Linked DNA regions of Methylorubrum extorquens. The protein of the gene in region 2 interacts with the protein of the main gene of each other region in a pairwise test. Links are inferred from orthologs where the notes say so. Each region holds a gene or a part of one and is shown on either strand. Other genes may lie near its edges. The genes, in order: ndk and J2W78_RS17230.

The links.
Region 1: the proteins of J2W78_RS17230 (region 2) and ndk interact in binary tests that used the Escherichia coli proteins (3 or more experiments, as listed by UniProt). The link is inferred for Methylorubrum extorquens from one-to-one orthologs.

Annotation. Positions count from the first base shown.
Region 1 is NZ_JALJXF010000001.1:4,036,839-4,051,511, forward strand. Bases 8,008-10,837 are described here. They hold ndk (nucleoside-diphosphate kinase), read right to left. Parts: upstream 9,719-10,837; coding sequence 9,296-9,718; downstream 8,008-9,295. Other genes in these bases: J2W78_RS18905 (M48 family metallopeptidase), read left to right, coding at 8,008-8,639; J2W78_RS18910 (hypothetical protein), read right to left, coding at 8,733-9,113; J2W78_RS18920 (DUF2147 domain-containing protein), read left to right, coding at 10,094-10,606. In the rest of the region: J2W78_RS18865 (sensor histidine kinase), read right to left, coding at 1-494; J2W78_RS18870 (SelT/SelW/SelH family protein), read right to left, coding at 597-911; J2W78_RS18875 (LemA family protein), read left to right, coding at 1,155-1,790; J2W78_RS18880 (TPM domain-containing protein), read left to right, coding at 1,813-2,601; J2W78_RS18885 (TPM domain-containing protein), read left to right, coding at 2,591-3,217; J2W78_RS18890 (carbon starvation CstA family protein), read left to right, coding at 3,518-5,575; J2W78_RS18895 (YbdD/YjiX family protein), read left to right, coding at 5,583-5,816; J2W78_RS18900 (YjgN family protein), read left to right, coding at 6,206-7,495; more of J2W78_RS18905, read left to right, coding at 7,503-8,007; J2W78_RS18925 (carbohydrate porin), read left to right, coding at 10,970-13,081; J2W78_RS18930 (Hsp33 family molecular chaperone), read left to right, coding at 13,356-14,363; J2W78_RS18935 (hypothetical protein), read left to right, coding at 14,517-14,673. UniProt on the Escherichia coli protein: Major role in the synthesis of nucleoside triphosphates other than ATP. The ATP gamma phosphate is transferred to the NDP beta phosphate via a ping-pong mechanism, using a phosphorylated active-site intermediate.
Region 2 is NZ_JALJXF010000001.1:3,689,442-3,704,206, reverse strand. What follows is about bases 6,695-9,616. They hold J2W78_RS17230 (5-formyltetrahydrofolate cyclo-ligase), read right to left. Parts: upstream 8,490-9,616; coding sequence 7,899-8,489; downstream 6,695-7,898. Other genes in these bases: J2W78_RS17215 (DUF4164 domain-containing protein), read right to left, coding at 9,136-9,456; J2W78_RS17220 (cell division protein ZapA), read right to left, coding at 8,730-9,101; J2W78_RS17235 (TIGR00282 family metallophosphoesterase), read right to left, coding at 7,068-7,889; J2W78_RS17240 (MotA/TolQ/ExbB proton channel family protein), read right to left, coding at 6,695-6,926. Also shown: protease adaptor protein RcdA, read left to right, coding at 325-858; rpmE (50S ribosomal protein L31), read right to left, coding at 1,279-1,533; J2W78_RS17255 (ABC transporter transmembrane domain-containing protein), read left to right, coding at 1,830-3,686; J2W78_RS17250 (D-cysteine desulfhydrase family protein), read left to right, coding at 3,757-4,764; J2W78_RS17245 (peptidoglycan -binding protein), read right to left, coding at 4,916-5,929; more of J2W78_RS17240, read right to left, coding at 5,934-6,694; gap (type I glyceraldehyde-3-phosphate dehydrogenase), read left to right, coding at 9,931-10,938; J2W78_RS17205 (hypothetical protein), read left to right, coding at 11,052-11,570; J2W78_RS17200 (phosphoglycerate kinase), read left to right, coding at 11,586-12,788; fba (class II fructose-bisphosphate aldolase), read left to right, coding at 12,941-14,008; J2W78_RS17190 (thiamine phosphate synthase), read left to right, coding at 14,015-14,683; J2W78_RS17185 (tetratricopeptide repeat protein), read left to right, coding at 14,680-14,765. UniProt on the Escherichia coli protein: Involved in the removal of 5-formyltetrahydrofolate.

The DNA.
Region 1 (14,673 bases), 350 kb from region 2 along the record:
ACCGGCACCGCGACGGCGTAATGCGCCTGATCCGGCATGGCCCCCGCAAGGAAGCCGGTGACCATGGAGCGCTGCCCGCTCTCGATCATTTCGCGGTCGACCGGCAGCGCCGTCACCGGCAGGGGGGCGCCCGGTTTGAGGGCGGTGTTGACGATCTGCTGTCCGTCCGGCCGGCGCAGCACGAGATCGAGGCCGACCGCCTCGCGCACGAGGCGCGCCTGATTTTCGAAATTGGCAAACTCGCCGTCCTTGAGCCGTGGCGAGGTGGCGAGCGTCTGCAGCACCGAAACGAGCCCGGCCGTGTCGCGGTCGATCGAGAGCGCGATACCCCGCACGTTCTCCCGGGCATCCTGCTCGAAGCGGGCGCGCTCGGTGGCAGCGTAGCGGGTCAGCAGGATCGCGGTGAAGATCAGGCCGGGGCCGATCAGCGCGATCACGAGCATGATCAGGTAGAACTGCGTGGAGAAGCCACGCTGGCCGAGCCGGGAGAGCATGCGTCGGATCAAGGCGTCCCGCGGCGTTTGCGCTGAAGGGTTTTTGAGGATGGCGCCCGCTCATCATGCCCCAGCGCGGGCATACGTGCCAACTGCCCCGGTTCAGCCCTCCCGCCCGGCCCGATCGACATGCCCGAGATCCCGCCCCGGATCGAGCCGATCCCGGACCCGCTGCTTGAGCACCTTCACATCGGGGAAACCACCATCGCGCACCCGCTCCCAGATGATTTCGGAGTCAAACTCGATCACGAACACCCCGCCGGTGCCGGGCCGCAGGGCGACCTCGCCGAGATCGTCGCGGAAAGTGGAAAGGAGTTCCTGCGCCATCCACGCCGCACGCAGCAGCCATTGGCACTGCGTGCAGTAGGTGATGGTGATGCGGGGATTGGCAGGAGTGAGGGCGGTCGCATTGCTCATGTAAATATTAAGTCGTTGTCCGAAGCATGCTGTCAAGCGGCGTGCATCACGCAAGACTTCTACAAGGACAGGGAGACTGACGATCAATTGTCAACGACATGTTCAACGCAACACAGTCCTTTAGGCAAATCCCTCTTTAGAAGCTGAAGCAACGACTCGGGAGCCGCCCCTTCCCGCAGCGGCAAGCCGCCCCTATCTCCAAGACCAGCTTCGCCGCCAAGCTCGCCTCAGAGATCGCCTGCCATGTCACATTCCCTCAGTCCCGCGACCCCCTCCCGCCCCTCCATCCTCAGCCGGGTCGTCTCTGCCCTCGCAGCGCTCTGGCTTGCGACGTGCCTGGCCGGGTGCGGGGCGATCAACCGGGTGCCGAGCCTGGAGGAGCAGGCGAAGTCGTCCTGGAGCGAGGTGCAGAACCAGTACCAGCGCCGGGCCGACCTGATCCCGAACCTTGTCGAGACCGTGAAGGGCTATGCCAAGCAGGAGCAGGAGACCCTGACCCGGGTAACGGAAGCCAGGGCCAAGGCGACGAGCGTGCAGGTCGATGCCTCGACGGTCAGTGATCCGGAGAAGTTCAAGCAGTTCCAGGAGGCGCAGAACCAGCTTTCAGGAGCGCTCGGGCGGTTGCTCGCCTCGGTCGAGGCCTATCCGGATCTCAAATCGAACCAGAACTTCCTCGCCCTCCAGTCGCAACTCGAAGGGACGGAGAACCGCATCGCCGTGGCGCGGCGGGACTATATCCAGGCGGTCCAGGCCTACAACACCGAGATCCGCACCATTCCCGGCCGGTGGGTCGCCTCATGGTTCTACCCTGAGGCAAAGCCGATGGAGACCTTCACCTCGACGCCGGGCTCAGAGCGCGCGCCGAACGTGAAGTTCTAGTTCGTCCGGCCCTGAACCGGTGATGATGCGTCCTGATCGGATCGCTCGGCTCCCCGCATTCGGCCCGCTGTCGGCGCTGTGGCTCGCGCTGCTGCTCGTTGGAGGCTCCTTGGGTCTCGCCGCCGCGGCCGAGCCCGACTTCCCCAAGCTCACGGGCCGGGTCGTGGATGCGGCCGGCATCCTCTCGCCGGAGACGCGGACGCGGATCGACGGCAAGATCAAGGCCCACGAGGACAAGACGGGCGATCAACTCGTCGTCGCCACAGTGCCGAGCCTTCAGGATCTCACGGTCGAGGACTACGCCAACCGCCTCGCCCGCGCCTGGGGCATCGGTCAGAAGAAGACCAACAACGGCGTGCTGCTGCTGGTGGCCCCGAAGGAGCGCAAGGTTCGCATCGAGGTCGGATACGGACTCGAAGGCGCGCTCACCGATGCGCTGTCGAAGACGATCATTACGACGGCGATCACGCCCCGCTTCCGCCAGGGCGACTTTTCCGGCGGGGTGGAGGCGGGGGTGGACGCCATCGTCCCGATCCTCTCGGGCGATGCCGACGAGTGGCAGCGCCGCGCGCCAGTGCGGGAAGACACGGTCGATCCCGTCACGGTGATTTTCTGGATCATTGTCATCATCGCCCTCGTCGTCGTGCTGACGCGGATGAATGGCGGCGGGCGGCGGGGCCGGGGCGGCGGCTTCGTCGTGATTCCGGGGCCGTCCGGTGGCTGGAGCGGCGGCTTCTCGGATGGCGGAGGCGGAGGATTTTCCGGCGGGGGCGGCTCGTTCGGCGGCGGGGGAGCGTCCGGTGACTGGTAGCACGACCATCCTCGATCCCGCCGCGCGGGAGCGGATCGCCGCAGCGATCGGACGGGCGGAGACCGGAACGACCGGCGAAATCGTGGTGCTGGTCGCGGCCAGCGCCGGCCTCTATCGCTCCCCCGGCCTCGCTTTGGCTCTGGCGGTCGCCCTGGCCTTGCCCTGGCCGCTGATCCTGCTCACCGATCTCGGTGCGGGCGAGATTGCGCTCGCTCAGGCGGCGACCGTGCTCGCCACGCTGCTGCTGACCCTGAACGAGCGTTTCCGGATCACCCTCACCCCGCGACGCTGGCAGCGTGAACGCGCTCACGCCGCTGCGCGCCGCGAGTTCTTCGCACACGGTCTCACCGGAACGCGGGGACGCACCGGCGTTTTGGTCTACGTGGCCCTCGCCGAGCGCTACGCCGAGATCGTTGCCGACAAGGGCGTGCGGGCCCGCGTGGACGAGGCGCGGTGGCGCGCCATCGTCTCGGAGCTGCTCGGTGCGGCCGAACGCGGAGCCCTCGGCGAGGGGCTCGTCTCGGCGGTGGATCAGGTCGGTGCCGTGCTGAAGGCCGAGCTGCCGGGCAGCCACGGCGGCAATCAACTCCCTAACCGCGTCATCGTCCTCGACTAGAACGTTCGAACACGCTCTCCACGGTCGATGCCGTTCGGGCCGCACGAGGCCGTGCTCCGAATCATCGGCACCGTCCGGAGACCCGTTTCCCGAGTTGCCCTTGGCGCGGGCGTCGGCGGCATCGCGGCGCCTTCATCCCGAGGTTCGGGTAACGCGGGATGGCGGATGTCACTGCGGGTGCAGAGGGAACCGGCAGCTGTGTGCTCACCGCAACTGGTATCGCAGGAAAAATTGCGCCACACAGATCGGTGAAAGGCCGCCTGCATCAAGAATGCGGCCAATGACGGAGTGAGGCGTCGCATGGGCGCAATACAGAAGCATGGGCCCTGGGCCCTGGTCGGGGCATTGGGCGCTGCGGCGCTGGCGGTGGTCGCCACGCAACGGGGCGAATCGATCAACGCCCTCTGGGTCGTGGTGGCTGCGGTCTGCACCTACCTCATCGCCTACCGCTACTATTCCCTTTTCATCGCCGACAAGGTGATGCGCCTCGACCCGAAGCGCGAGACCCCGGCGCACCGTCACAACGACGGCCTCGACTACGTTCCCACCAACAAGTCGGTCCTGTTCGGCCACCACTTCGCGGCCATCGCCGGCGCCGGCCCGCTGGTTGGCCCCGTGCTCGCCGCGCAGATGGGCTACCTGCCCGGCATGCTGTGGATCCTGGCCGGCGTCGTGCTCGCGGGCGCGGTGCAGGACTTCATGGTCCTGTTCATCTCGATGCGCCGCGATGGGCGCTCTCTGGGCGAACTGATCCGGGCCGAACTCGGGGTGATCCCCGGCGTCATCGCCCTGTTCGGCACCTTCATGATCATGGTCATCCTGCTCGCCGTGCTGGCGATGATCGTGGTCAAGGCACTGGCCGAGAGCCCGTGGGGCACCTTCACCGTCGGCGCGACGATCCCGATCGCGATCCTGATGGGCCTCTACGCGCGCTACATCCGGCCGGGCAAGATCGGCGAGGTGTCGATCATCGGCTTCGTCCTGCTCATGGCCGCGATCGTCGGCGGCGGTCAGATCAACGAGCACCCCACCTGGGGTCCCGCCTTCACCTTCACCGGCACCCAGCTCACCTGGATGCTGATCGGCTACGGCTTCGTGGCCGCGATCCTGCCGGTGTGGCTGCTGCTCGCCCCGCGCGACTACCTCTCGACCTTCCTCAAGATCGGCACCATCGTCGGCCTCGCGCTCGGCATCGTCGTCGTCGCCCCGCACATGCAGATGCCGGCCACGACGAAGTTCGTCGACGGCACCGGCCCGGTCTGGGCGGGCTCGCTGTTTCCGTTCCTGTTCATCACCATCGCCTGCGGCGCGGTCTCGGGCTTCCACGCTCTGATCTCGTCGGGCACGACCCCGAAGCTCGTCAACAACGAGATGGACACCCGCTTCATCGGCTACGGCGGCATGCTGATGGAGAGCTTCGTGGCGATCATGGCGCTGGTGGCCGCCAGCGTGATCGACCCGGGCATCTACTTCACCATGAACTCCCCGGGCGCCCTGCTCGGCGGCACGCCGGAAACCGCCGCCGCTGCGGTGACGGCGCTCGGCTTCCCCATCGCTCCGGACGTCATCGCCCAGACCGCCAAGGATGTCGGCGAGCACTCGATCATCTCGCGCGTCGGCGGCGCGCCGACCCTCGCGGTCGGCATGGCGCACATCATCTCCTCGGCCATCGGCGGCAAGGCGATGATGGCCTTCTGGTATCACTTCGCGATCCTGTTCGAGGCCCTGTTCATCCTGACCGCGGTGGATGCGGGCACGCGCGCCGGCCGCTTCATGCTGCAGGATCTGCTCGGCCTGCTCTCGCCGCGCTTCAAGGATACCTCGGCCTGGGGTCCGAGCGTGGTCGCCACCGCTCTGTGCGTCGGCGCCTGGGGCTTCTTCCTCTATCAGGGCGTCACCGATCCGCTGGGCGGCATCTACACCCTGTGGCCGCTGTTCGGCATCTCGAACCAGATGCTGGCCGCCGTCGCACTGACGCTGGCGACCGTGGTGATCTTCAAGATGAAGCGCGAGCGCTACGCTTTCGTCACCATCATCCCGACCGTCTGGCTCTGCATCTGCACCCTGACGGCCGGCTGGCAGAAGATCTTCTCGCCCGATCCGAAGATCGGCTTCCTCGCGCACGCCGACCGCTTCTCGGCGGCGATCGCGGAAGGCAAGGTGCTCGGCCCGGCCAAGAGCATGGCGGACATGCACAAGATTGTCTTCAACGACCGCATCGACGCGGCCCTCGCCGTGTTCTTCGTCGGCCTCGTCGTGGCGATCGCGGTGTTCGGCGTCATGGCCTGCGTGAAAGCCTACCGCGCCGATCGCTGGACGGCGCTGGAAGCCGATCCCAGACTCGTCCCGGCGGAGTGAGCGTGTCATGAGCGGAACCGCAACGTCGATGCAGAGCTTTCGCGAACGCCTTCAGGCTTTCAACAAGTGCGTCTGCGACGGCGCGCGGCTGATGGTGGGTCAGGGCGATTACGGCACTTACGTCGCCCATATCGCCAAGACCCATCCCGATCAGGCGCCGATGACCGAGCGGGAGTTCTTTCGCAACCGCGAGAACGCTCGCTTCGGGGTCGGAAACACATCGGGTTTCCGTTGCTGCTGAAGCTCCTCGATTCCCAGGGGTGCGGTTCGCTCCTCTTGTGATGACGTCATGTGAAAACGCCGGGCTCCGTGATCGGGCCCGGCGTTTTCTTTTGAAAGCACGTTCAGTGGTCTGCCTGTGAGCGCGGTATCGCTACGCGCAACATCGCAGCGAGACGAGCGGCAGAATCGGAGTTGAGTGCGGCGTCCGCCATCGGCTCAGAAACAGCTGTCGGGAAACGGTCGCGACGTGGTTTTCACGTGAAATTAACCATGAAAACTCAGCGGCGTGCGGTCGCTGCACCGGCTTTCCAGTGACCGATCGTTCCTAAAGCAACGATTGTGTGCGACGGCTGTTGCAACGCAACCAGCACGGATTCTAGTCTCCCAGCAACGAGGGGGACTGCAACGATGGATCAATTGGCAGGCGTGCCGGGCCCGGCTGGGGCGCGGACGGGACAAATTGCGTTCGACCGGAAGGCGCCGGGGCTGACGGGCATCGTCGTCAAAGGCTTCCTGCTCTCGCTGGTCACCTTCTCGATCTACCGGTTCTGGTACATCACCAATCTGCGGCGGTATTTCTGGAGCCGCACGATCGTCGCCGGCAGCCCGGCCGAGTATCTCGGCACCGGCAAGGAGTTGTTCCTCGGCTTCCTCGTGGCGCTTGCCATCCTGGTGCCGATCTACATCGTCCTGTTCGTCGTCGGTCTCCTGAGCCCCGTGCTGGCGGCCCTGACTGCGCCGATCTCCTTCATCGGCCTGTTCGTGCTCGGGCAATACGCGCTGTTCCGCGGCCGGCGCTACCGAGCTTCGCGCACGCGCTGGCGCGGCATACGCCTCGGGCAGGACGGGTCGGGCTTCGCTTATGCCGGACGCGCCTGCCTGTGGTGGCTCGCGACCTTCTTCAGCTTCGGCCTGGCCTTCCCCTTCATGCGCGCGGCGCTGGAGCGCTACCGCATCGACCACACGCTGATCGGCCAGAGCCGGATGCGCTCGACCGCGACCGGCCGCTCAATCCTGATGCCGTGGATGATGTTCTACATCACCGCGCTGCTGCCGATTCTGCTGAGCGTCGTGGCGCTGCTGGCAGCGACCGGCTTCGACATCCCGAGCGATCTGCTGATTCAGGATCCGGCGAGCGAGAAGAGCAAGTTCATCTTCAATCCGGCCTACGAGGATTCGCCGCTCGTGTCCTACGCCAGCGCCGTCGGGATCGCCGCCAGCGTGTCGATTCCCCTCGCGCTCCTGCTGATCCCCTATTATCGGGCGCGCGAGACCCGCGCGTTCCTCAATGCAGCCCATCTCGGTGAGGCGCGGCTGGCCTCCTCGCTGAAGGCGCGCCAGTTCTACTTCCCCTATTTCGTCTACATGCTGGCGGTGATCGGCTTCATCATCGTTCTCGGCATCATCTTCGCTCTTCTCGTGCCGTTGATCGCCATGGACGGCGAGAATGCGGGCATCCACGCCTTCGTCATCGCATCGAGCGTGCTTCTCTATCTCGGGGCCATCCTCGGCACGAACGTGCTCTATGTCCGGATCATCACGGTGAGGCTGTGGCACGCGGTGGCGACCACGATGCAGATCGAGAACCTGCCGGCGCTGGAAGCGGTGCTCGCCTCGACGCGCGCGCCGGCCAGCGGCCTCAACGAGGGGCTGGCCGACGCGCTCGATGTCGGCGGCGCCCTCGAGATCGGGTTCTAGCCCGCCGATGGAGGCGATCACCACGACCGGCACGTTCTTCGACGGCCTCAGCGCCCGGCCCCGGCCGGTGACGCTGAGGCTGACGTTCCGGCTCGAAGTCTCCGGCGGGGACGTTTCGCGCGATTGGAGCCTGCTCGATCTGCGCGCGGCCGACGCTGCCCCACCCCTGATGCGGATCAACCATACGCAGGGACCGGAGAGCATCGAGTTCGCCGACGAGACGTTCGCGGAAGCCCTGAAGGCGCGATGTCCCGACCTGAACCGGACCGAGAGCGGAGGCGGCCTGACCCGCCTCGTGCTCTGGTCGATCGCGGCGGGCGTCTCCGTGCTGCTGACGGCCGTTTACGGTGTGCCGGCGGCCTCGAACCTGCTCGCCCCCTTGGTCCCGCGGGCGATCGAAGCGCAACTCGGACGCAGCGTCGATACTCAGATCGTCGGCTTGCTCGGCGACCCGCCGCTCTGCAACGATTCGGCGGCGCGGACAGTGCTCGATCGGCTGACGGCACGGCTTGCCGAGGGCATGGCGCTGCCGGAGACTCCGCAGGTCACCGTGCGCCGTCACACGGTTGCCAACGCGCTCGCCCTTCCGGGCGGACGGGTGATCCTGCTCTCGGACATCATCGCCAAGGCCAAGAACGGCGATGAGCTGGCCGGCATCCTTGCGCACGAGTTCGGCCACGTCGCCGCCCGCGATCCGATGCGCTCGGTGATCACGGCCGGCGGCACCTCGTTCCTGCTGAGTCTCGTGCTCGGCGATCTCACCGGCTCGACGGTGCTGGTAACGATCGGGCAGGCCGCGATCTCGGCGAATTACTCACGCGACGCGGAGCGAACGGCGGATGCCTACGCGGTGACGGCGGTGAAGCGGGCCGGCGGGGACGGGGCCGCGCTCGCCGCGATCCTGGAGCGCATCACCGACGCGGATGACGAGAAGCCGGACGCGACCTCGTTCCTGCGCTCCCATCCGGTCACGGCAGAGCGGTCCGCGCGGATCCGGTCTTTGGCAGGGCAGAAACCGGCCGGCCCCGGCATCCTGTCCGAGGCCGAGTGGAAGAGCCTCCAGGGCATCTGCCCGAAGCCGGCCAAACCGGAGAAGCCGAAGCCGGACGACGGGGATACCACGGCGCCGACCGAGAAGCTGTAGATTCCGGCTCCGAAAGACCGGGAGCTATCAAAGGTGCGGGTTCGAGCCCTGCATCTCTCGAAGGGACGGCGCTCAGCGCCGTCCCTCATCCGATCAGACCGGACGCGGCAGCTTGCAGCTATCGAGCGCGTTCAGCGCCTTGGCGCGCGCGCTGTCGTTGAAGTAGCCGGTGGTGCGGTAGGAAGCGATCTCGTCCTTGTCGAGGGCGGAGAGCGTGCGCTCGGCATAGCAGCCGCAGGGCGCGGCGAGCGCGTCTTCGGGAACCTTCTGGAACCGGGCCTGGGTGACGGTGCAGGCGTGGCGCACGCGGCCGGTCAGGTTGGTCTTGGTCGCGGTCTTCAGCGTCGGATCGGGCACATAGCCTTCGAGCGAGGTGTACTGCGTCGAGCGGCCGGCGGTGTTGCAGGCGGCGAGCAGGGACACGAGGCCGGCCGCGACGAGCAGGCGGCCGGTGCGCGAAAACGTGAGGCGCATGGGAGCGAAAATCCGAAGAGAGACGGGAAATCGTCGATCGATTCCGTTCTTCGGGCCGCTCGCCCTGCACCGCTAGGGCAGGAGAGTCACACTCGGCCGGATTGCGCCGGGAAGGTCAGCCCCGCGCAAGCGCGAGCGTGTTTCTCGCCGGCCCTGTTACGAAGGCCGGCGAGAACCATGCTTTAGGCGGCGATGTCGGCGTCGTTGAAGAACTGCGCGATCTCGAGCCGGGCGTTGTCGGCGCTGTCGGAGCCGTGAACGGTGTTCTCGCCGACCGACTCGGCGAACTGCTTGCGGATGGTGCCGTCGGCGGCCTGGGCCGGGTTCGTGGCGCCCATGACTTCGCGGTACTTGGCGACGGCGTTCTCGCCTTCCAGCACCTGCACGACCACGGGGCCCGAGGTCATGAACTCGACCAGCTCACCGAAGAACGGGCGCTCCTTGTGCACCTCGTAGAATTTCTCCGCCTGCTCGCGGGTCATGCGGATGCGGCGCTGGCCGACGATGCGCAGGCCGGCGGCCTCGATCACGGCGTTGACCGCGCCGGTGAGGTTGCGGCGCGTCGCGTCGGGCTTGAGGATGGAGAAGGTGCGCTCGTTGGCCATGGTCCGGTCCGGTTCGTTGGAGAAAGGGGTCGCGCGACGCGCTGAAGGAGGGCGGGCTCGAAAGCCACCCGAGAGATCGACCGCGTCGGCAGTCGACGGCCCGGCTGGCGCCCGGCGCGCCGGGCTTATAGCGGTGGACCGGTAGGCCCTCAACCACCGTCAACCCGCTGACAGGCAACGGATGCCCATGCGAGCGGAATCACGGCAAGCTCGGCCTTTTTCGGCTCCGCCATGGCTTTAGCGCAACACCGCCGAAAAATCGCCGGATTGCAGCGGCTCAATGGGTGGACGGTTCGCCTGCCCCCGCTCGCTGCCGGGGCGACCCTTCCTCCGCAAGCCTCAGCCCATCTTTGGGCCCAGCCTCAGGAGCCATTCATGCGTATCGCTCTCGGTCTCGCCGCCCTCCTGGCTTCGAACGCCGCCTTCGCCGCCCCCAAAGACCTCTCCGGAACGTGGCTGACGGGGGACGGACGCGCGAAGATCCGCATCGACCGCTGCGGGCCGAGCGGCGGCAACGCCTGCGGCAAGGTGGTGTGGCTAAAATCTCCGACCGATGACGCCGGGGCGCCGCGCAACGATGTGAAGAACCCCGATCCGAAGAAGCGGGCACGCCCGATCATCGGGCTGACGCTCCTCGAAAACCTCAAGCCGGAAGATGCGGGTTTTGCCGGCGAGATCTACAACGCCGACGAGGGCAAGATCTATCAGGTCAGCCTGGAGCGCGAAAGCGAGGGCGAACTGAGCGTTCAGGGCTGCATGCTCAAGGTGCTGTGCGGCTCGCAGACTTGGACCCGCGTGCCGGACGTGAACCAGCAGGCCGCCGCGACCCCTGCGAAAACCGTCGCGAAGCCGGCCCCGGCCAAGGTACCGGCCGCTCCCGCGGAGTGATGCTCGCCGAACATTTTTAGGGAAAAAGGGGCGCGCCTTTGCTGGCGCGCCCTGAAGTTCGACAAACCTGATGGGGATCAAGTCCGCTCAAAAGTTAGCGTGACGGTGCAATGCAGCAAGCACCCGTAGGCACTTATTTGTCTTTTTGGGACCGCTTACGTGCGATCGTCCCGGCTTCGCACACCTCTCCGCGGGCTGTGACGGCGCGTCCGTCATCGTCCTGTCGAATGTTTCGGCTTCTCACGGACATCGTGGCGCCCGCGCAACCGTTCTGAAGCCTCGTGCTTCGGCGGGTCGTGGGCGCATTGCGGCGGCAACGGCATCTGCTAGGCCGCTCAAGGGGTGGCGGCGGGGGCTGGCGCAGTGTTCAAGGCGCGCGCGGGGACGATCGCGAAACGGTGGGCCGTCTCGGCAGGGCTTGCCGCGATTCTCGGCTTTCATGCCTGCGCCGGCATGGCCGCGGACCTCGCGGAGCGCGCAACGCCCCGCTTCATCGATTGGTCCGGCTTCTATGCCGGGGTACAGGGCAGCGCGGGCGCTTCCTTCGGCAATTACGATTTCGGCCCGACCACGATCGGCGCGCGCCGCGTTCGGACGCTCTCGACGGGTGATGCCACCGGCAGCCGCGACCTCGGCGGCGACGCCACCACGGTAATCGGCGGCGCCTTTGCCGGCTGGAACGGGCAGGACGGGGCCCTCGTCTACGGGATCGAAGCCGACCTCGCCGGCGCCAATCTCAAGCGTGGCGCACGCTCCGATGCACCGGGCTTCGGCTATGAGGCGATCGATCCGCCCTTCGCGCTGATCCGCGAGAAGACGGACGTGTTCGGAGCCGCCCGCGCGCGGCTCGGCTACGCCTTCGGCAACAACCTGATCTACGCGACCGCCGGGCTCACGGGCGCCAACGGCCGGGTGCTCGCCACCTATCCGGATCAGGCCGGCGGCCCGACGGCGACGGCCTCTCGCAACGTCTCCTATCTCGGCTTCACGCTGGGTGCCGGCGTGCAGTTCGCGGTCGATCCGCATCTCTCGCTCGGGATCGACTACCGCTACAGCGACCTCGGCGAGAGCGGCCGCTTCGGCCTCGGCACGCTGCCGGGCCTCGACGGGGGACCGGTGACGACCCGCACCGGCTTCGTTTCCAACCAGATGATGGCGCGGCTGATCTGGCACCCACAGGCGCTGACCCTGGTGCCGGAGGAAGAGGACGAGCCCCCGAAGGACGCCCGCTTCTCGTTGCACGGCCAGACCACCTTCGTGAACCAGGGCGTGACGGGCTTCCGCGCCCCCTATCGCGGGCCGCAGAGCCTCGTGCCGGATCAGGCGCAGGCGACGACGACCGCGACGCTGTTCCTCGGCCTCAAGCTCTTCGAGGGAACCGAACTCTACTACAATCCGGAATTCAGCCAGGGCTTCGGCCTGTCGCGCACGCTGGGCGTGGCCGGCTTCGTCAACGGCGAGGCGCAGAAGGCCGGCGCCCCCTTCCCGAAGCTGCGGTCGAACCGCTACTTCGTCCGCCAGACCTTCGGGCTCGGCAGCGAGACGGAAGCGGTGCCGGACGGGCCGAACTCCATCGCCGGCACGCGCGACGTCGAGCGCATCACGGTCATCGCCGGCAAGTTCGCGCTCGGCGACTTCTTCGACGGCAACGTCTACGCCCACGACCCGCGGGTGGACTTCATGAACTGGGGCCTGTGGGCCGCGGCCGCCTGGGACTTCCCGGCCAACCTTCCCGGTTTCACGCAAGGCGTGATGGTCGAGTACAACCGCGCGGAATTTGCGGTGCGCGCCGCCTACACGCAGGTGCCCAAGGAGCCCTCCTCCGACGTGCTCGACCCGCGGGTGTTCGAGCGGGCCGGCGCCGTCATCGAGTTCGAGGAGCGCCACACGCTGCCCGTGCTCGACCAGCCGGGCCGCTTACGCCTCGGCCTGTTCTCGAATGTCGGCAACACCGCCAACTTCCGGCAGATCGTGGCGCTGACGCAGACGGGCGCCTTCGCCGACATCAACACGGCGGCCGCCGCGACCCGGGAGCCTCGGCGCAAGAGCGGTGCCTACGTCAATCTCGAACAGACACTGACCGCCGATCTCGGCCTGTTCGCGCGGGCGAGCGTCAACGACGGGCGCAACGAGAACCTCTCCTTCACCGATATCGACGGCTCGGTCTCGGGCGGCCTCTCGCTCAAGGGCGCGGCCTGGGGCCGGCCGCAGGACACGGTCGGCATCGGCGCCGCCGCGAACCGGATCTCGACCTCTCACCGCGCCTACTTCGCCAATGGCGGGCTCGGACTCCTGATCGGCGACGGCCGCCTCGACAATTACGCGCCGGAACGGGCGGTCGAGGTCTATTACGCGATGAACCTGACGAAGGCAGTGACGATGTCCTTCGACTACCAGCACGTCGAGAACCCGGCCTATAACCGCGACCGGGGCCCGGCCGATTTCTTCGGCACGCGGCTGCACACGGATTTCTGAGCCGTCCGGCCAGGGCATCGTCCCGAAAGGTGGCCGCCGACTTCCGGAAGAAAGACGATGCGGAAACGACAAGCGCGGCCGCGTGCGGACTATTTGCGTGGTGGGGCCGGCCGAGGGCATCATGCGCCGGTCTCGCGCCGGGGCACGGTGCCCCCCATATGAGGAGCGCCGAGGACGTGCGCCGATTCGTGCACCTCCGTCGGTTCGACGCGACGGCGCCGGACCGGCCGCCCTCCCGCTCCTCTTTTTCATCCAGCCCGGATACGGAGAGCCCATGAGCTCCGGACACGCCCCTTCTTTCACACCCTCGCTCGAAGGCGACGACGACGCCGTTCTGCCGTTCGCCGTCGAAGCGCTGGATCTGCGCGGCCGCGCGGTGCGGCTCGGGCCCTCGATCGACACCATCCTGCGCCGCCACGGCTATCCCGACGCGGTCGCTCGGCTGATCGGCGAGGCGTCGGCACTCACCGTGCTGCTCGGCGCCTCCCTGAAGCTCGAAGGCCGCTTCCAGCTCCAGACCAAGACCGACGGACCGGTGAACATGCTGGTGGTCGATTTCGAGGCGCCCGACCGGGTGCGGGCCACCGCCCGCTTCGATGCGGAGCCGGTGGCCGCCCTCGGCCCGAAGGCGCGCGCCGCCGACCTGATGGGTCGCGGGCATCTGGCCATGACCATCGATCAGGGGCCAACCCAGAGCCGCTACCAGGGCGTCGTCGCTCTCGAGGGCCAAAGCCTCGAAGAGGCCGCGCACCAATACTTCCGGCAATCCGAGCAGATCCCGACGCTGGTCCGCCTCGCGGTGGCCGAGCAGATGGAGGGCGGGGAGAGCCGCTGGCGGGCCGGCGGACTGCTGGTGCAGTTCCTGCCGACCTCACCCGACCGGATGCGCCAGGCCGACCTTCCGCCCGGCGACGCACCGGAGGGCCACGAGATTCTCACCGGCGCCCCCCGTGACGACGATGCCTGGACCGAGGCGCGCAGCCTCGTGAACACCGTCGAGGACCACGAAATCGTCGATCCGGCGGTTTCGAGCGAGCGGTTGCTCTACCGCCTGTTCCACGAGCGCGGCGTGCGCGTGTTCGAGGCGCAGAGCGTGGTCGAGCGCTGCCGCTGCTCGCAAGAGCGGGTGTTGGGGATGATCCGCTCGTTCTCGGCCGAGGAGCGGCGGGACATGGTCGCGGATGACGGCACCGTGTCCATCACCTGTGAGTTCTGCTCGCGCCGCTACGTGCTCGATCCGGCCGAGGTCGAGCGGGATATCGCGACCGCGCCGGGGGCGTGACGTCGTTCGCTCCGTCCGTTCTGCGACGGCAGCAGCTCAATGAACCGGCGACGTTTGCAGGAATGCGAACGTGTATGAGATCAGGGGTGAGGATCGGCGGGTGGCACCCCGCCGATCTTCGGCTCAGGCGCAGAGGGCCACAAGACCGCTATCGTGACGGGCGAAGACGACGCGGTGGCGTTGTTTCTCACGGTGATGGTCAAGATGCCCCCCGACCACATCGATCATCTCCTCTCTACCTCGCTTGCTCAGTCATGCGGCGGCCGTAGTCGTCCATTCGACGAAAGGCCCGGCGCACGGGCGTTCGCGG
Region 2 (14,765 bases):
CCCTTAACGGAGCGTTAACCTTTCCGTTCTACGAAGAGACACATCCAGATTGTCTGGATCCTGATTGGGATCTCTTTCCAGTCTGATTGATGCCTCCCTGTAAGACTCACGAAAGCCGCTCCTCCTGGGGCGGCTTCTTTTTTGCCTTTCGCCGCACGCCGTGTGCCTGGCGCCGGGTCTCGTGCCGGCCGGCACCGTTAACGTTAAAAAGACGTGAACCTCCTTTCGGCTCGCGTTCGGCGCTACACTTGCCCCACTGGCCGCATTCGCACCGGCATCGTCCCGATCCGGGGCAGATGGTTCGCTGGCGGTACAGGAGGCAGGATGACCGAGTTCGACGTCACGTTCCGGGACGATCGCGAGTGGGTGAGCTTCGGCGAGTCCTACGTGACCTCGGAAGGCTTCAAGACCCTGTTCCGCGAGGGCATGCTGCTGGTCGAGGAGACGGCGGCCTATCTCGATGGGGAGGGGCGCTCCGAATCGCGTCTGATCTCCCGCGATGCCACGCTCGCCTATGCCAGCGAGAGCATGCGCCTCACGACCCGGCTGATGCAGATCGCCTCGTGGTTGCTGGTGCAGCGCGCAGTGTCCGAGGGTGAGATCTCGTTGGTTCAGGCGCAGGAGGAAAAGACCCGCGTCAAGCTCGCCGAACCGGAGCGCGCCCTGCCCGACTCCGGCGATGCCTTCACCGCCCTGCCGCTGCGGCTTCAGGATCTCGTGCGCCGCTCGCGCCGGCTGCACACGCGCATCCTCCACCTCGATGCGCTCATCAGCGAGGATCGTCCCGCTCCGGTGCCGCGGGAAAGCCCGGTGACGGCCCAGTTCGGCCGTCTGCGCGCCGCGTTCGGCGGAGAGTGATTCCGACCGTCCTTGCCCCGATCCGACCCGGATTCCGGGGTGGATCCGGAGCGCGCGGCATGCTCGGCGTAGGGGGCGCGGGCTGATGCCCCGGCCCGCATCGTCCTGGATATCGGATCCAGGACGATGCTCTAGCCTATTGTCTTTGCATCATTTTTTCCGAAAGCCGGCAGCCACTTTTCGGGATGATGCTCTAGGCGGATCGTCTCGGCCGAACCGTATTGCCGTTTTGCTCACGACGGAGACGCAATCCGAAGGCTGCGCTTCGCCGCCCGGTGGTGCGAATGTAGTCCGTCCTACTGTCCGTCCCGCAGACACCGCTCGTGTGGGCTTTGTTGTCAGATCGTCCGCACAAACGAAAACGGCGCCGCGAGCGGCGCCGTCTGGTCGATTCAGGCTCGCGCCCAAACCCTGAAAGAGTCACTTCTTGCCGAAGCCGAGGCCGCCGAAGCGCGAGTTGAAGCGCGAGACGCGCCCGCCGCGATCGAGCATCTTCTGCTCGCCGCCGGTCCAGGCCGGGTGCGTGGACGGGTCGATGTCCAGGTTGAGGACGTCGCCTTCCTTGCCGTAGGTCGAGCGGGTCTTGTAGTCGGAGCCATCGGTCATCACGACCTTGATGAAGTGGTAGTCGGGGTGCTCAGTCCCCTTGGCCTTGCCGGCCTCGTTCTTTGCCATGACGAATTCCTGAGGTAGCACGCCGACCGGCCCCGCCACTCAGGGGAGGAGCCAGGGGCAAAACATCGCGCGCATTCCGATGAAGGCGCGCCTATACCTCAGCCTCGGACGAGGAACAAGAGAGCGCGGGCGCATCGCCGGTTTTCCGCGAAACGATGACAGGGATATCGGCCGCGACGGGCTTAGGGCTCCGGCGCGAACTGGAAATCGGGGCGGTCGCTGCGTATGCGATGGTTTCAAGCAAAGACGACACGACAGAAACGGCACGGAACGGGACGAAACGATGTCGAGGAATGATGGCCCGCAAGCGTGATGCGTCGTCCGGCGCAGAAATCGATCCGCAGGCGGCGCTCCGGGGGCGGGCGCCGCTTGGGGCGCTCAGACCGCTGATTCCCTTCGCGAGCCGCTACCGGGGCCGCATCCTCGCGGCGCTGATCTCGCTGATCGCCGCGTCGGGCGCGACGCTGGTCGTGCCGATCGCGATTCGTCGCGTGATCGACCACGGCTTCTCGCCGGAGGGGCAGGCGCTCATCAACTCCTACTTCCTGGCGCTGCTGGTGGTGGTCGCGGTGCTCGCGGTGTCGAGCGCGGGCCGCTACTACTCGGTGGTGACGCTGGGCGAGCGCGTCGTCGCGGATCTGCGCTCGGCCGTGTTCGCGCGGCTGACGAGCCTCGACCCGACCTTCTTCGACAAATCGCAATCCGGCGAGATCGTCTCGCGGCTCACGGCGGACGCCACGCAGGTCAAGGCGGTGTTCGGGGTCTCGATCTCGATCCTGCTGCGCAACCTGTTCCTGTTCGTCGGCGCCGTGGCGATGATGGTCTGGACGAGCCCCGGCCTGTCGATCCTCGTGCTCGCCGCGATTCCGCTCATCGTGTTTCCGCTGATCCTGTCGGGACGCGGCGTGCGCCGCCGCTCGCGCGCGGCGCAGGACCGGCTCGCCGACGCCTCGGCCTACGCGGCGGAAGCGGTCGGGGCCGTCCGCACCATGCAGGCCTTCGGCATGGGCCGCGCCACCGCCGAGCGCTTCGCCGAGGCGTCCGAGAACGCCTACCGAGCGGCGCGCGTCTCGATCACCGCGCGCGCCCTGCTCACAGGCGTGGCGATCTTCCTGATCTCGGCCTCGGTCGTCGGCGTGATGTGGTACGGCGCCAAGGGCGTGCTCGCGGGCACCACGAGCGCCGGCCAGCTCTCGCAATTCGTGCTCTACGCCGTGTTCGGCGCGAGCGCACTCGGCCAGCTCTCCGAGGTCTACGGCGAACTCGCCCAGGCCGCAGGCGCCGCCGAACGGCTCGGCGAAATCCTTGCCGCCGAGCCGGCGATCAAGTCTCCCGAGCACCCCGCCGCCCTGCCGAGCCCGGCCCGCGGCGCGGTCGCGTTCGAGGCGGTGCGCTTCCGCTACCCGACCCGGCCCGAACACGCGGCGCTGGACGGCATCTCCTTTACCGCAGCGCCCGGCGAGCGGATCGCCCTCGTCGGCCCGTCGGGGGCCGGCAAGACCACGGTGTTGCAATTGCTGCTGCGCTTCTACGACCCGGACGAGGGGCGCGTGACGATCGACGGCGTGCCGTTGCCGCAGGCCGATCTCGACGCCCTGCGCGCCCGCCTCTCCCTGGTGCCGCAGGATCCGGTGGTGTTCTCCGGCACGGTTCTCGAAAACATCCGCTACGGTCGCCCCGGCGCCCGCGAGGCGGAGGTCGAGGAGGCGGCACGCCTCGCCAACGCCGACGGCTTCATCCGCGCCCTGCCGCAGGGCTACGCAACGCTGCTCGGCGAGCGCGGCACTACCCTCTCGGGCGGGCAGCGCCAGCGCATCGCCATCGCCCGCGCCATCCTGAAGGACGCGCCGGTCCTGCTCCTCGACGAGGCGACCTCGGCGCTCGATGCCGAGAGCGAGCGCGCGGTGCAGAACGCCCTCGACCGGCTGATGCAGGGCCGCACCACGCTGGTAATCGCCCACCGGCTCGCGACCATCCGCGCGGCCGACCGCATCCTCGTCTTCGACGGCGGCAAGATCGTCGAGGAGGGAACGCATGAGAGCCTGCTCGCGCGCGGCGCCCTCTACGCGCAACTCGCGAGCCTGCAATTCGCCGACAGCTTCGACGACAGTGCCCGGGCGCGCGACCCGCGCCCGAAACACGCGGCGGAATAGAGCATCATCCCGAAAGGCGGACGCCGGCTTTCGGACAAAGATGAAGCGCTGACGCAGACGAAGGCGATCGATGGATCTCACCCGCTTCCCCCGTGTCGCACTCACCGACGGGCCGACGCCGATCCGCTCCCTCGACCGTCTCTCGACCCATCTCGGGCCCGAGCTGAACGGCGTCCGCCTGTTCGTGAAACGCGACGACATCGGCCCCGTGGGATTGGGCGGCAACAAGCTGCGCAAGCTCGAATTTCTGCTGGGTCAGGCGCTGGCGGAGCGGGCCGACACGGTGATCACCGTCGGCGCGCTGCAATCGAACCACGCCCGGCTCACCGCCGCCTCCGCCGCGCGGATGGGGCTGGCCTGCGAGCTGTTCCTCACCCGCAGCGTTCCGCGGGAGGACGCCGATTATACCGCCAACGGCAACCGGCTGTTGCAGGACCTGTTCGGTGCCCGTGTCCATCTGCTGCCGGGCGAGGCGGATTCTCTGGCGCAGGCCGAGGCGCGGGCGGAGGAATTGAGGGCGGAGGGGCGGCGCGTCTACGTCTTCCCCTCCGGCGGGTCGAGCCCGCTCGGCTGTCTCGGCTACGCGGCTTGCGCCGCCGAGATCCTGGAGCAGACGGCCAATCTCGGCCTCGCCTTTGCCCGCATCGTCGTGCCGAACGGCAGTTCGGGCACCCATGCCGGGCTTGCCGCCGGCCTCACCGCCGCCGGCCGCGACCCTCATCTCGCCCAATCCTACACGGTGCTCGCCCCCGAGCCCGAGGCGACGGCCGCGACGCTGGCCAGGGCCCGAGACACCCTCACGCTGATCGATGGTAGCCAGACGCTCTCCGATGATGCCATCCGCGTGGACGGCGCCCATCGAGGGCCGGGCTACGGCATCCCGACCGAGGGCATGCGCGAAGCGGTGCGGCTGATGGCTCGGACCGAAGGGCTGCTGCTCGACCCCGTCTACAGCGGCAAGGCGTTCGCCGGGCTGCTCCACGACGTGCGCGCCGGCCTGTACGAGCGCGGCGCGGCGGTGCTGTTCGTGATGACCGGCGGCGTGCCGGGGTTGTTCGCGTATCGGGGCGAGTTTTAGTGGTGCGAACCCTCACCCCTCTGCGGGGGAGGGTGCCTCGCGCATGCGAGGCCGGAGAGGGGAGCGACGCTTCCGGACAATGCGGAGCCGGCCGCTCACCCGACCCCCTTCGAGGGCCACCTTCTCCCGCGGAGGGGAGAGGGATTCATTCTCACCGCTCGGTCAACTTCATCTCGATGCGGCGATTTCGTGAATAAGCCTCCTCGCTCGTTCCCGAATCGAGCGGCTGGTACTCGCCGAAGGCGCCGGCCAGGAGCCGCTGCGGCGGCAGGCCCTTGCTCCGCAGGTACTGCACCACGGCGATGGCACGCGACGCCGACAGCGCCCAGTTCGACGGGAACTGGGCCGACTGGATCGGGCGCGCATCGGTGTGGCCATCGACGCGCAGCACCCAGGGGATGTCGGCGGGGATTTCCCGCGCGATGTCGAGGATCGCCCCCGCGATCCGATCGAGTTCCGGCCCGGCTTCGGGCTTCAGCGCGGCAGAGCCGGCTGCGAACAGCACCTCGGATTGCAGCACGAAGCGGTCGCCGACGATGCGGACATCCGTGCGGCTGCCGATGACTTGGCGCAGGCGCCCGAAGAAGTCGGAGCGGTAGCGGGCCAGTTCCTGCACCCGCTGGGCGAGGGCCACATTGAGGCGGCTGCCGAGTTCGGCGATGCGGGCCTGGCTCTCCCGGTCGCGGGATTCGGAGGCCGCCAGTGCGTCTTCGAGCGCTGCGAGCTGTCGGCGCAAGGCCCGGATCTGCTCGTTCAGAAGCTCGACTTGGTTCTGGGCCCGTTGCGTCGCGCCGCGCTCGGCCGCGAGCTGGGCATCGACGTCGGCGCTCTTGCCCTGGGCCGCTTCGCTGGCATCGGTCAGTGCCCGGAGCCGGTCGCGTTCGGCTTCCGTGGCGGTCAGGGTGTTGCGCAGGCCGGAGGCCGCCTCCTCCTGGGCGCGGCGGCTGGAGCGCTCCAGCGCCAGCAGGTCGGTGAGGTCAGCGATCTGGCGGTTGAGGCGGACCAGCACCGCGTCGCGCCCGGTCAGCTCCTGCGAGAGGAAGAACTGCCCCACCACGAAGACGGTGAGCAGGAACACGACGGCGAGCAGAAGCGTCGCCAGCGCATCGACATAGCCCGGCCAGACATTCAGGCTGCGCTGCGAACGCGCGCGGATCGACGCCATGCTCTCAGTTGACCTTCTCGCGCGCCAGCCGTTCGAGCACCTGCTTCAATTCACGCTCCCGGGCGGCCTGGGCCTCGACCCAGTCGCGGATCATCTGCTGCTCGGCGCGCATGTGCTGCACGAGGCCCTGGATGCCCTCGGCGAGGTTGGTCATCGCCTGGGTCGCACCCCGGCCCCCGGCGCCCTCGGCGATGACGCCGCTCAGCCGATCGACCGCCGCCTGCAACTCGCGGGCGATGGCGGGATCGTGCTCGGGCGCCGGGCGCGCCGCGACGGCGGTGGTGGCGACCGCCTGCTCCTCGCCGGAGACGAGCCAGTCCTCCAACTCGTTGTGGAAGCGGGAATGGGCCTGCCCTGCCTGAAGGTCGAGGAAGCCGACGATCAACGAGGAGGCGAGGCCGAACAGCGAGGCGGAGAAGGCGAGGCCGATGCCGGACAGGGGCACGGCTAGCCCGCTCTTGAGTTCGTCGAACATCACCGCCGCATCCCCACCGCCGCGCATGCCGCCAATCACAGAGCCCACCGCCGAGAGCGTCTCGATCAGGCCCCAGAAGGTGCCGAGCAGGCCAAGCAGGATCAGGATGCCGGCGATGTAGCGCAGGATCTCGCGGCCCTCGTCGAGCCGCACCGCCGTGGTGTCGAGATGCGCGCGGGTGGATGAGAGCGTCATCCCCTCGCGGCGCGCCGCGATGGCCGGCAGCAGCGGCGCGAGAAGCGACGGCCGGTCCTTCGGGTTCTGCCCGGCGGCGACCGCGTTGACGTAGCGCACCTCGCGAAACAGCCGCGTCACCTGCCCGAAGGCAAGCAGCACCGCGATCAGGAGCACGCCGAGGATCAGCCCGTTGAGGCCCGGATTGGCGAGGAAGGCCGGGGTGATCTGCTTGTAGAGGACGAAGGCAAGGAAGCCCGCGAGCGCAAGGAACACCAGCATCCGCACCAGCGTCATGCCGGGCTTGGCGAGGGGAGGCGTGTCGAGGGACGCGGAACGGGCCGCCATCGGGTCCATACTCGTGTTGGGCCTGACGCCGGGACCGGCGGCACCGCTGTGTCGAAACCGGCGGCACTCTGGCGGCTCGGCCTGCCGCGATCAAGTCACGGTGCGCTATCGTTCAACGAGCCTTGAGGCGCAGAGGTGGACTCAATCCCACTCGCGCGGCCAGGTCTCCTCGAGATGCGGCCCGAGGCGTACGGCCCAGACGCGCTTGGCCAGACCCGTCGCGTCGTCGGTCTCGACCGCGATGCCGCACAGGGTGCCCTCGCCGGTGGCCGCTTCGAGACGCGAGCCCGGCGTCTTCTGAAGGAAGCGGCGCACCGGCTCGTCCTTCTGCATCCCGAGCACGGAATCGTAGTCGCCGCACATCCCGGCATCCGACAGGTAGGCGGTGCCGTGGGGCAGGATGCGGTGATCGGCGGTCGGCGCATGGGTGTGGGTGCCGACGACGAGGCTGGCGCGGCCGTCGAGGAAATGCCCCATGGCCTGCTTCTCGCTGGTGGCCTCGGCGTGCATGTCGACGATTACCGCATCCGCCGCCGCGCCGAGCGGGCAGGCGTCGAGTTCGCGGTCGGCCGCGGCGAAGGGATCGTCGAGCGGGTCGAGATAGATCCGGCCCATCACGTTGACGACGAGGACGCGCGCGCCGCGGGGCGTCTCGATCACCGTGGCGCCGCGGCCCGGCGTGCCCGGCGGGTAGTTCGCCGGGCGGATCAGCCGCGGCTGGCGGGCGATGAAGACGAGCGCTTCGCGCTGGTCGAAGGAGTGGTTGCCGAGCGTCACGGCGTCGGCGCCGGCCTGGAGGATTTCGTCGCAGATCGATTCGGTGATGCCGAAGCCGCCGGCCGCGTTCTCGCCGTTGATGACCACGCAATCGAGGCGCCAGCGCTCACGCAGGGCCGGCAGGCGTTCGGTGACGGCATAGCGGCCGGGACGTCCGACGATGTCGCCGAGGAAGAGGATGCGCATCGCGTCGAATCAGTTTTGCCGGAGCGGCACGAGACCGGCCTCGGTCACGAGATGGTCGAGCGGGCGGTCGTGCGGCTCGGCCGGCACCTGTGCGATCTCCTGGACGGAGAAAGCGATGCCGACCGTCAGCACCGGTCCGTTCTTCGAGAGCCGCTCGATCGCCTGATCGTAGTAGCCGGCGCCGTAGCCGATGCGCTGGCCCGCCCGGTCGAAGGCGGCGAGCGGCACGATCAGGGCGGTGGGGTCGAGCGGGGGAAGGTCGTCGCGGGGCTCACTGAGGCCGAAGCCGCCCTTCACCAGTTCCTCGCCCGCGCGCCACTCACGGAAGACGAGGCCCTGCTTGGTCACCTTCGGTAATGCGACACGCTGGCCGCGGGCGAAAAAGCGCTCGATCAGCGGGCGCGGGTCGATCTCGGAGCGGATCGGCCAGAAGGCGCCGACAAGCGGCGCTTCGGCCAGTTCGGGGATGGCCGCGATGATGTCCGCGGCGCGCAGCGCGCCGGCGAGGCGGGCCTCGGGCGAGAGCGCGTCGCGGCGGGCCAGCGCCTCGGCGCGGAGGCTCGCCTTCAGCGAGCGTTCGGAGGATGAGTGCGGAGCCACTTGAGCCGTTGGAGTGTCGATCCCGGGAAACCTACAGTGTAGGTGGGCGCCGTGTTGGCCAAGTCCACGGACGAGGCCAGTGACAGCTCCCTGGGGAGTCGATAAGGCCCCGGGGAAAGTTCTCCTGACGAACTCTGCAGCCCCGCCCGCCAGAGATAGACGCGCCGGGGCTCGGACGCCAGGGGGCGATCGTGTCACGCCTCAGAAATTCGAAGCCGGCTGTGCGTGCTCCCGCCCCGCTCAGCCGCCGCGGCCGGCCTCGCCCTTGCCGGCGGAAGCGCCGCCCGGCTGCCCCGACAGCGCCCGCGCCAGTCGGTCGATCCGCTCGGCGGCGATGCCGACACCGCTCGCGAGCCGGGCCTGATCGGCCGCGCCCTGGGTCGCGTGCTGTTCCAGGTCGGCGATGCGGCGGCGGGCTTCGAGCAGTTCGTCGGCCAGGGTCAGCGAGGCCATGACGTGCAGGCGCATGTCGCCGATCTCGCCGAAGGTGCCGCGCATTTCGCTGACGCGGTCGTCGAAGCTCTTGGCCAGGGCCGCGAGGTGATCCTCCTCGCCGGGGCCGCAGGCCATCCGGTAGCTCTTGCCCGCGATGGTGACGTTGACGTGCGGCATCCGCGTGTGAACCTGACTCGAACTCAGCGCCAACTCAGCGCCCGGTGGGGCCGGACAGCACGTCTTCCACCGTCTCGATGGCGCGATCGAGGCGGCGGTTGACCTCACCGGTGGTGGAATTCATCCGGGCGAGCCGCGCCCCCGCCGCGTCGAGTTCGGCGGCGAGCCGCACCCGGTCCTCCTCTAGCAGGGCGAACTCCGTCTCCCGGTCGCCGCGGCTGCGCTCGGATTCGAGCTTGCGGGCCACCGCCGTCTCGAGCAGCGCCAGCGCGGCGTCGAGCCGGTGCAGGGCCTCTTCCAGCCCGCCACCGTCCTGCCCCCTTCCTTGCGCTGCCTTCGTCTCCGCTCGCGCCATATCTCGCGCCATCTCCACCCGTCGGTTGCCGCGTCATCGGAGTCTGCCACGAAACGCGCCCCGCGCCACGGCGACCAGAACGTAAACGGCCGGCGGCGGAAGGACTTTCGCGGTACTCCGAACCCCCGCTGCGAACAGGTTTCAGCCAAGCGCATTCGAAATTCCAGACAATTCACAGGCTTGCCCCCGATCTTTGACAGCCTCGGGCGCCATGTTAGAGAGCCGGCGCCCGGCCCCGATCCCCCGGCGCGGGGCCGCCCTACGGATTTCTGAAACCGTGACTCTTCCCGGCTCCCCGCTCAGACCGTCCGCCGACCGGACGGCTGCGGGCCGCCTCACGGTTCATCCCCCGTTCAGTGCCGCCCCGCTTGGAGCGGTCCCACGTTCATCGGGTGCCGCGCGCGAACGCCGCCGGCCGGCCCGACCGGTTCCCCATCGGCGCGCGGGTGCGCCCCATTTCGAAGGAGTCACGCCGTGACCGTCAAGGTTGCCATCAACGGGTTCGGGCGCATCGGCCGTAACGTGCTGCGCGCCATCGTCGAAGCCGGCCGCACCGACATCGAGGTCGTCGCGATCAACGATCTCGGCCCGGTCGAGACCAACGCCCACCTGCTGCGCTACGATTCCGTGCATGGCCGCTTCCCGGCCGAGGTCGCGGTCGAGGGCGACGACATCGTCATTAACGGCAAGCGCATCCGCGTCACCGCCGTGCGCAACCCGGCCGAGCTGCCCCACCGCGACCTCGGGGTCGACATCGCGCTGGAATGCACCGGCATCTTCACCTCGAAGGACAAGGCGAAGGCCCATCTCGACGCCGGCGCCAAGCGCGTCCTCGTCTCGGCGCCCGCCGACGGGGCCGACCTCACGGTCGTCTACGGCGTGAACCACGACCGGCTCACCGCCGAGCACCTCGTGGTCTCGAACGCCTCCTGCACCACGAACTGCCTCGCGCCGGTCGCCAAGATCCTCGACGAGACCGTGGGCATCGAGCGCGGCTTCATGACCACGATCCACTCCTACACCAACGACCAGCCCTCGCTGGATCAGATGCACAAGGATCTCTACCGGGCCCGCGCCGCGGCGCTCTCGATGATCCCGACCTCGACCGGCGCGGCCAAGGCTGTCGGCCTCGTCCTGCCGGAGTTGAAGGGCAAGCTCGACGGCACCGCGATCCGCGTGCCGACCCCGAACGTCTCGGCGGTCGATCTCGTGTTCACGGCCAAGCGCGAGACCTCGGTCCAGGAGATCAACGACGCGATCAAGGCCGCCGCCGCCGGCCCGCTCAAGGGTGTGCTCGGCGTCACCGACCGGCCGAACGTGTCGATCGACTTCAATCACGATCCGCACTCGTCCACCTTCCACCTCGACCAGACCAAGGTCATGGACGGCACCTTCGTGCGCATCCTGTCCTGGTACGACAACGAGTGGGGCTTCTCGAACCGCATGGCCGACACCGCCGTGGCCATGGCCAAGCTGATCTGACGCTCTAGCTACGCCTGACGAAGGGCGGCCGGCCTCCGAGCCGGCCGCCCCCAATTGTCGATCGAGTTCCCTGGGGCGAGCCCGGCTCGCCGAAGCTGCAAGGTGCGTACGCGATGACCGAGACCTCGCCGGCCAAGCCTTCCGGGACCGACTTCATTCCCGCCCCCTCGTCCTCCTCCGCGCCGCCTGCCACCGTGACGCCCGCGGCCCCGCCGCCGAGCGTCGGCAAGGCCGAGCTGCCGGCCTCCGGCGCCGTCAACCACGCCGACCAGCTCGCCCGCATTGAGGACAAGACGGCGCGGATCGAGGACAAGTATGCCCGCTCCGAGGCGCTGCTCTCGCGCGTCGAGGAGAAGATCGAGTCGGCCTCGACCCGGATGAACGACGCTGCCCGGCAGGTCGATCTCTCGTCGCTGCGCAGCGAAGTCCGCACGCTGTCCGACCGGGTCGGCCGCCTGCCCGGCACCGGCGCCCTCGTGTTGACCGCGATCATCACCGCCGTGCTCACCGTCGCGCTGATGGTCGCCGTGCAGCGGCTGAACCTCGACCGGATGCTGCCGCACAGCCTCGGCGGTCAGAGCCAGACGACGTCCGCCACTCCGTCGTCCAATCCCCCTGCCTCCAACCCGTAAGAAGCAGACGCCGCCATGACGGATTTCCGCACCCTCGACGATGCCGGCCCGCTCAAGGGTAAGCGCGTGCTGCTGCGCGTCGATCTCAACGTGCCGATGGAGAGCGGACGCGTCACTGACGCAACCCGGATCGAGCGTGTCGTGCCGACGATCCGCGAGATCGCCGATGGCGGCGGGCGGGTGATCCTGCTGGCGCATTTCGGCCGCCCCAAGGGCAAGCCGGACCCGAAGGATTCGTTGAAGCCGATCCTCTCGACGCTCTCGGAGAAGCTTGGGCGGCCGGTGGCGTTCGGTGAGGATTGCGTCGGTGAGGCCGCCGCCTCGGCCGTCGCCGCGCTCAAGGACGGCGACGTGCTGCTCCTCGAAAACACCCGCTACCACGCGGGTGAGGAGAAGAATTCTTCCGAGTTTGCCGAAGCGCTGGCTGCCAACGGCGACATCTACGTCAACGAGGCGTTCTCCGCCGCCCACCGCGCGCATGCTTCGACCGAAGGGCTCGCCCGCCTGCTGCCGGCCTATGCCGGGCGCCTGATGCAGGCCGAACTCGATGCGCTCACCAAGGGCCTCGAATCTCCGGCCCGCCCGGTCATCGCCATCGTCGGCGGCGCCAAGGTCTCGACCAAGATCGACCTGCTCGAAAACCTCGTCGCCAAGGTCGACATGCTGGTGATCGGCGGCGGCATGGCCAACACCTTCCTGCACGCGCAGGGCAAGGATATCGGCAAGTCGCTGTGCGAGAAGGATCTCGCCGAGACCGCCAAGCGAATCCTGGCCGCGGCCAAGGAGAAGAACTGCACCATCATCCTGCCGGTCGATGCGCTGGTCGCCCGCGAGTTCAAGGCCAATGCCGAGAACGAGACCGTGCCGGTCGATGCGGTACCCTCCGACGCGATGATCCTCGATGTCGGCGCCTCCTCGATCGCCACGATCGACGGCGCCATCGAGGAGGCGCGGACGCTGGTCTGGAACGGTCCGCTCGGCGCCTTCGAGCTGACGCCGTTCGACACCGGCACGGTCGCGGTCGCCCAGCACGCCGCCCGGCGCACCAAGGCTGGCCAGCTCGTCAGCGTGGCGGGCGGCGGCGACACGGTGGCGGCCCTCAACCATGCGGGCGTGGGCGAGGACTTCTCCTACGTCTCCACGGCCGGCGGCGCCTTCCTCGAATGGCTGGAGGGCAAGGAACTGCCCGGCGTCGAGGCATTGCGCGCGCAGGGCTGAGGCCGGATCGGCCGCCCCGCAACGCGGGCGGCGACGCCGACAAACGAGCGCATTTTTCAGCGCCGGGCCGCAGGCTGGCGGCACCGGCGCACCTATATAGGCCGCAGCAAGGGACAGGCCCGGCTGAGGCCGCATCGCACGAGGATCGAACCATGGCACGCATCACCCTCCGGCAGCTCCTCGATCACGCCGCCGAGTACGGCTACGGCGTGCCCGCGTTCAACCTGAACAACATGGAGCAGGGGCTCGCGATCATGGCGGCGGCGGATGCCACCAATTCGCCGGTGATCCTCCAGGCGAGCCGGGGTGCCCGCGCCTATGCCAACGACGTGGTGCTGGCCAAGCTCATCGACGGCCTCGTCGAGATCTACCCGCACATCCCCGTCTGCATGCATCTCGACCACGGCAACAACGAAGCCACCTGCGCCACCGCGATCCAGTACGGCTTCACCTCGGTGATGATGGACGGCTCGCTGAAGGCCGATGGCAAGACCCCGGCTGACTACAACTATAACGTCGAGATCACCCACAACGTCACCAAGATGGCCCACTGGGCCGGCGTGTCGGTCGAGGGCGAACTCGGTGTGCTCGGCTCGCTGGAGAGCGGCCAGGGCGAGGCCGAGGACGGCCACGGCGCGGAGGGCGTGCTCTCGCATGACCAGCTCCTGACCGATCCGGACGAGGCGGTGAAGTTCGTGGCCGCCACCAAGGTCGATGCGCTGGCGGTGGCGATGGGCACCAGCCACGGCGCCTACAAGTTCACGAGGCAGCCGGACGGCGACGTGCTTGCGATGGGCGTGATCGAGGAGATCCACCGCCGCCTGCCGACGACCCACCTCGTCATGCACGGCTCCTCCTCGGTGCCGCAGGACCTTCAGGACATCATCAACCAATACGGCGGCGAGATGAAGCCGACCTGGGGTGTGCCGGTTGAGGAGATCCAGCGCGGCATCAAGCACGGCGTGCGCAAGATCAACATCGACACGGACAACCGCATGGCGATGACCGGCCAGATCCGGAAGGTGCTGACGGAGAACCCCTCCGAGTTCGATCCGCGCAAGTACCTCAAGCCCGCCATGGAGGCGATGACCAAGCTCTGCCGGCAGCGGTTCGAGGAGTTCAACACCGCCGGTCAGGGCTCGAAGATCCGCCCGATCTCGGTGGCCGAGATGGCGAAGCGCTACGCCAACGGCTCGCTCGACCCGAAGATCGACGCCTGATCCGCCATGGCAGCCTCTGAGTCGGCCGCGGTCCGGCCCCGCCTCGCCCTCCTCACCCCCTACGGTCTCGGCGCGCCCGAGGCCGAGGCGACCGCCCGGGCGCTCGACGCCGCCTGCGCCGCAGGTGACGTGGCGGCGGTGATCCTGCGGCTGGCGCCGTCCGACGAGCGCAGCCTCGTCGCCCTCGTCAAGCGTCTGACGCCGGCAGCGCAGGAGCGCGGTGCCGCGGTGCTCGTCTCCGTGCCGGGCTATGCCGGCGACGTCGTCTCCGTCGCGGCCCGCGGCGGAGCCGACGGGGTGCATCTCGACCGCGCCGACGAAGAGGCTTTGCGCGATCTGCGCGGGCGTCTGCGTGATGGCCGCATCCTCGGGACGGGCGGCGTGCTCGGCTCGCGGGACGCGGCGATGGTCGCGGGCGAGACCGGTGTCGATTACCTGATGGTCGGCGGCCTCTTCCCCGACGGCGTCGCCCCCGATGCCGAGGACGTGCGCGAGCGCGCGGCGTGGTGGGCGGAGATCTTCGAGACGCCCTGCATCGCGGTGGCGACCTCCGCCGAGGATGTCGCGGCGCTTGTGCTGACGGGTTCCGAATTCGTTGGGCTGGAAAGTGCCCTGTGGCTCGATGACCCCGAGGGAGTTCGGGCCGCACAGGCGCAGCTCGACAGGGCACAATGATTTTTTTTGATGGAAGGACCGTGGTGGTGCCCTCCAAAGCTCACCCCCATCTGAGAGGGCAGGGAAGGGCGCGTCGGCGCAC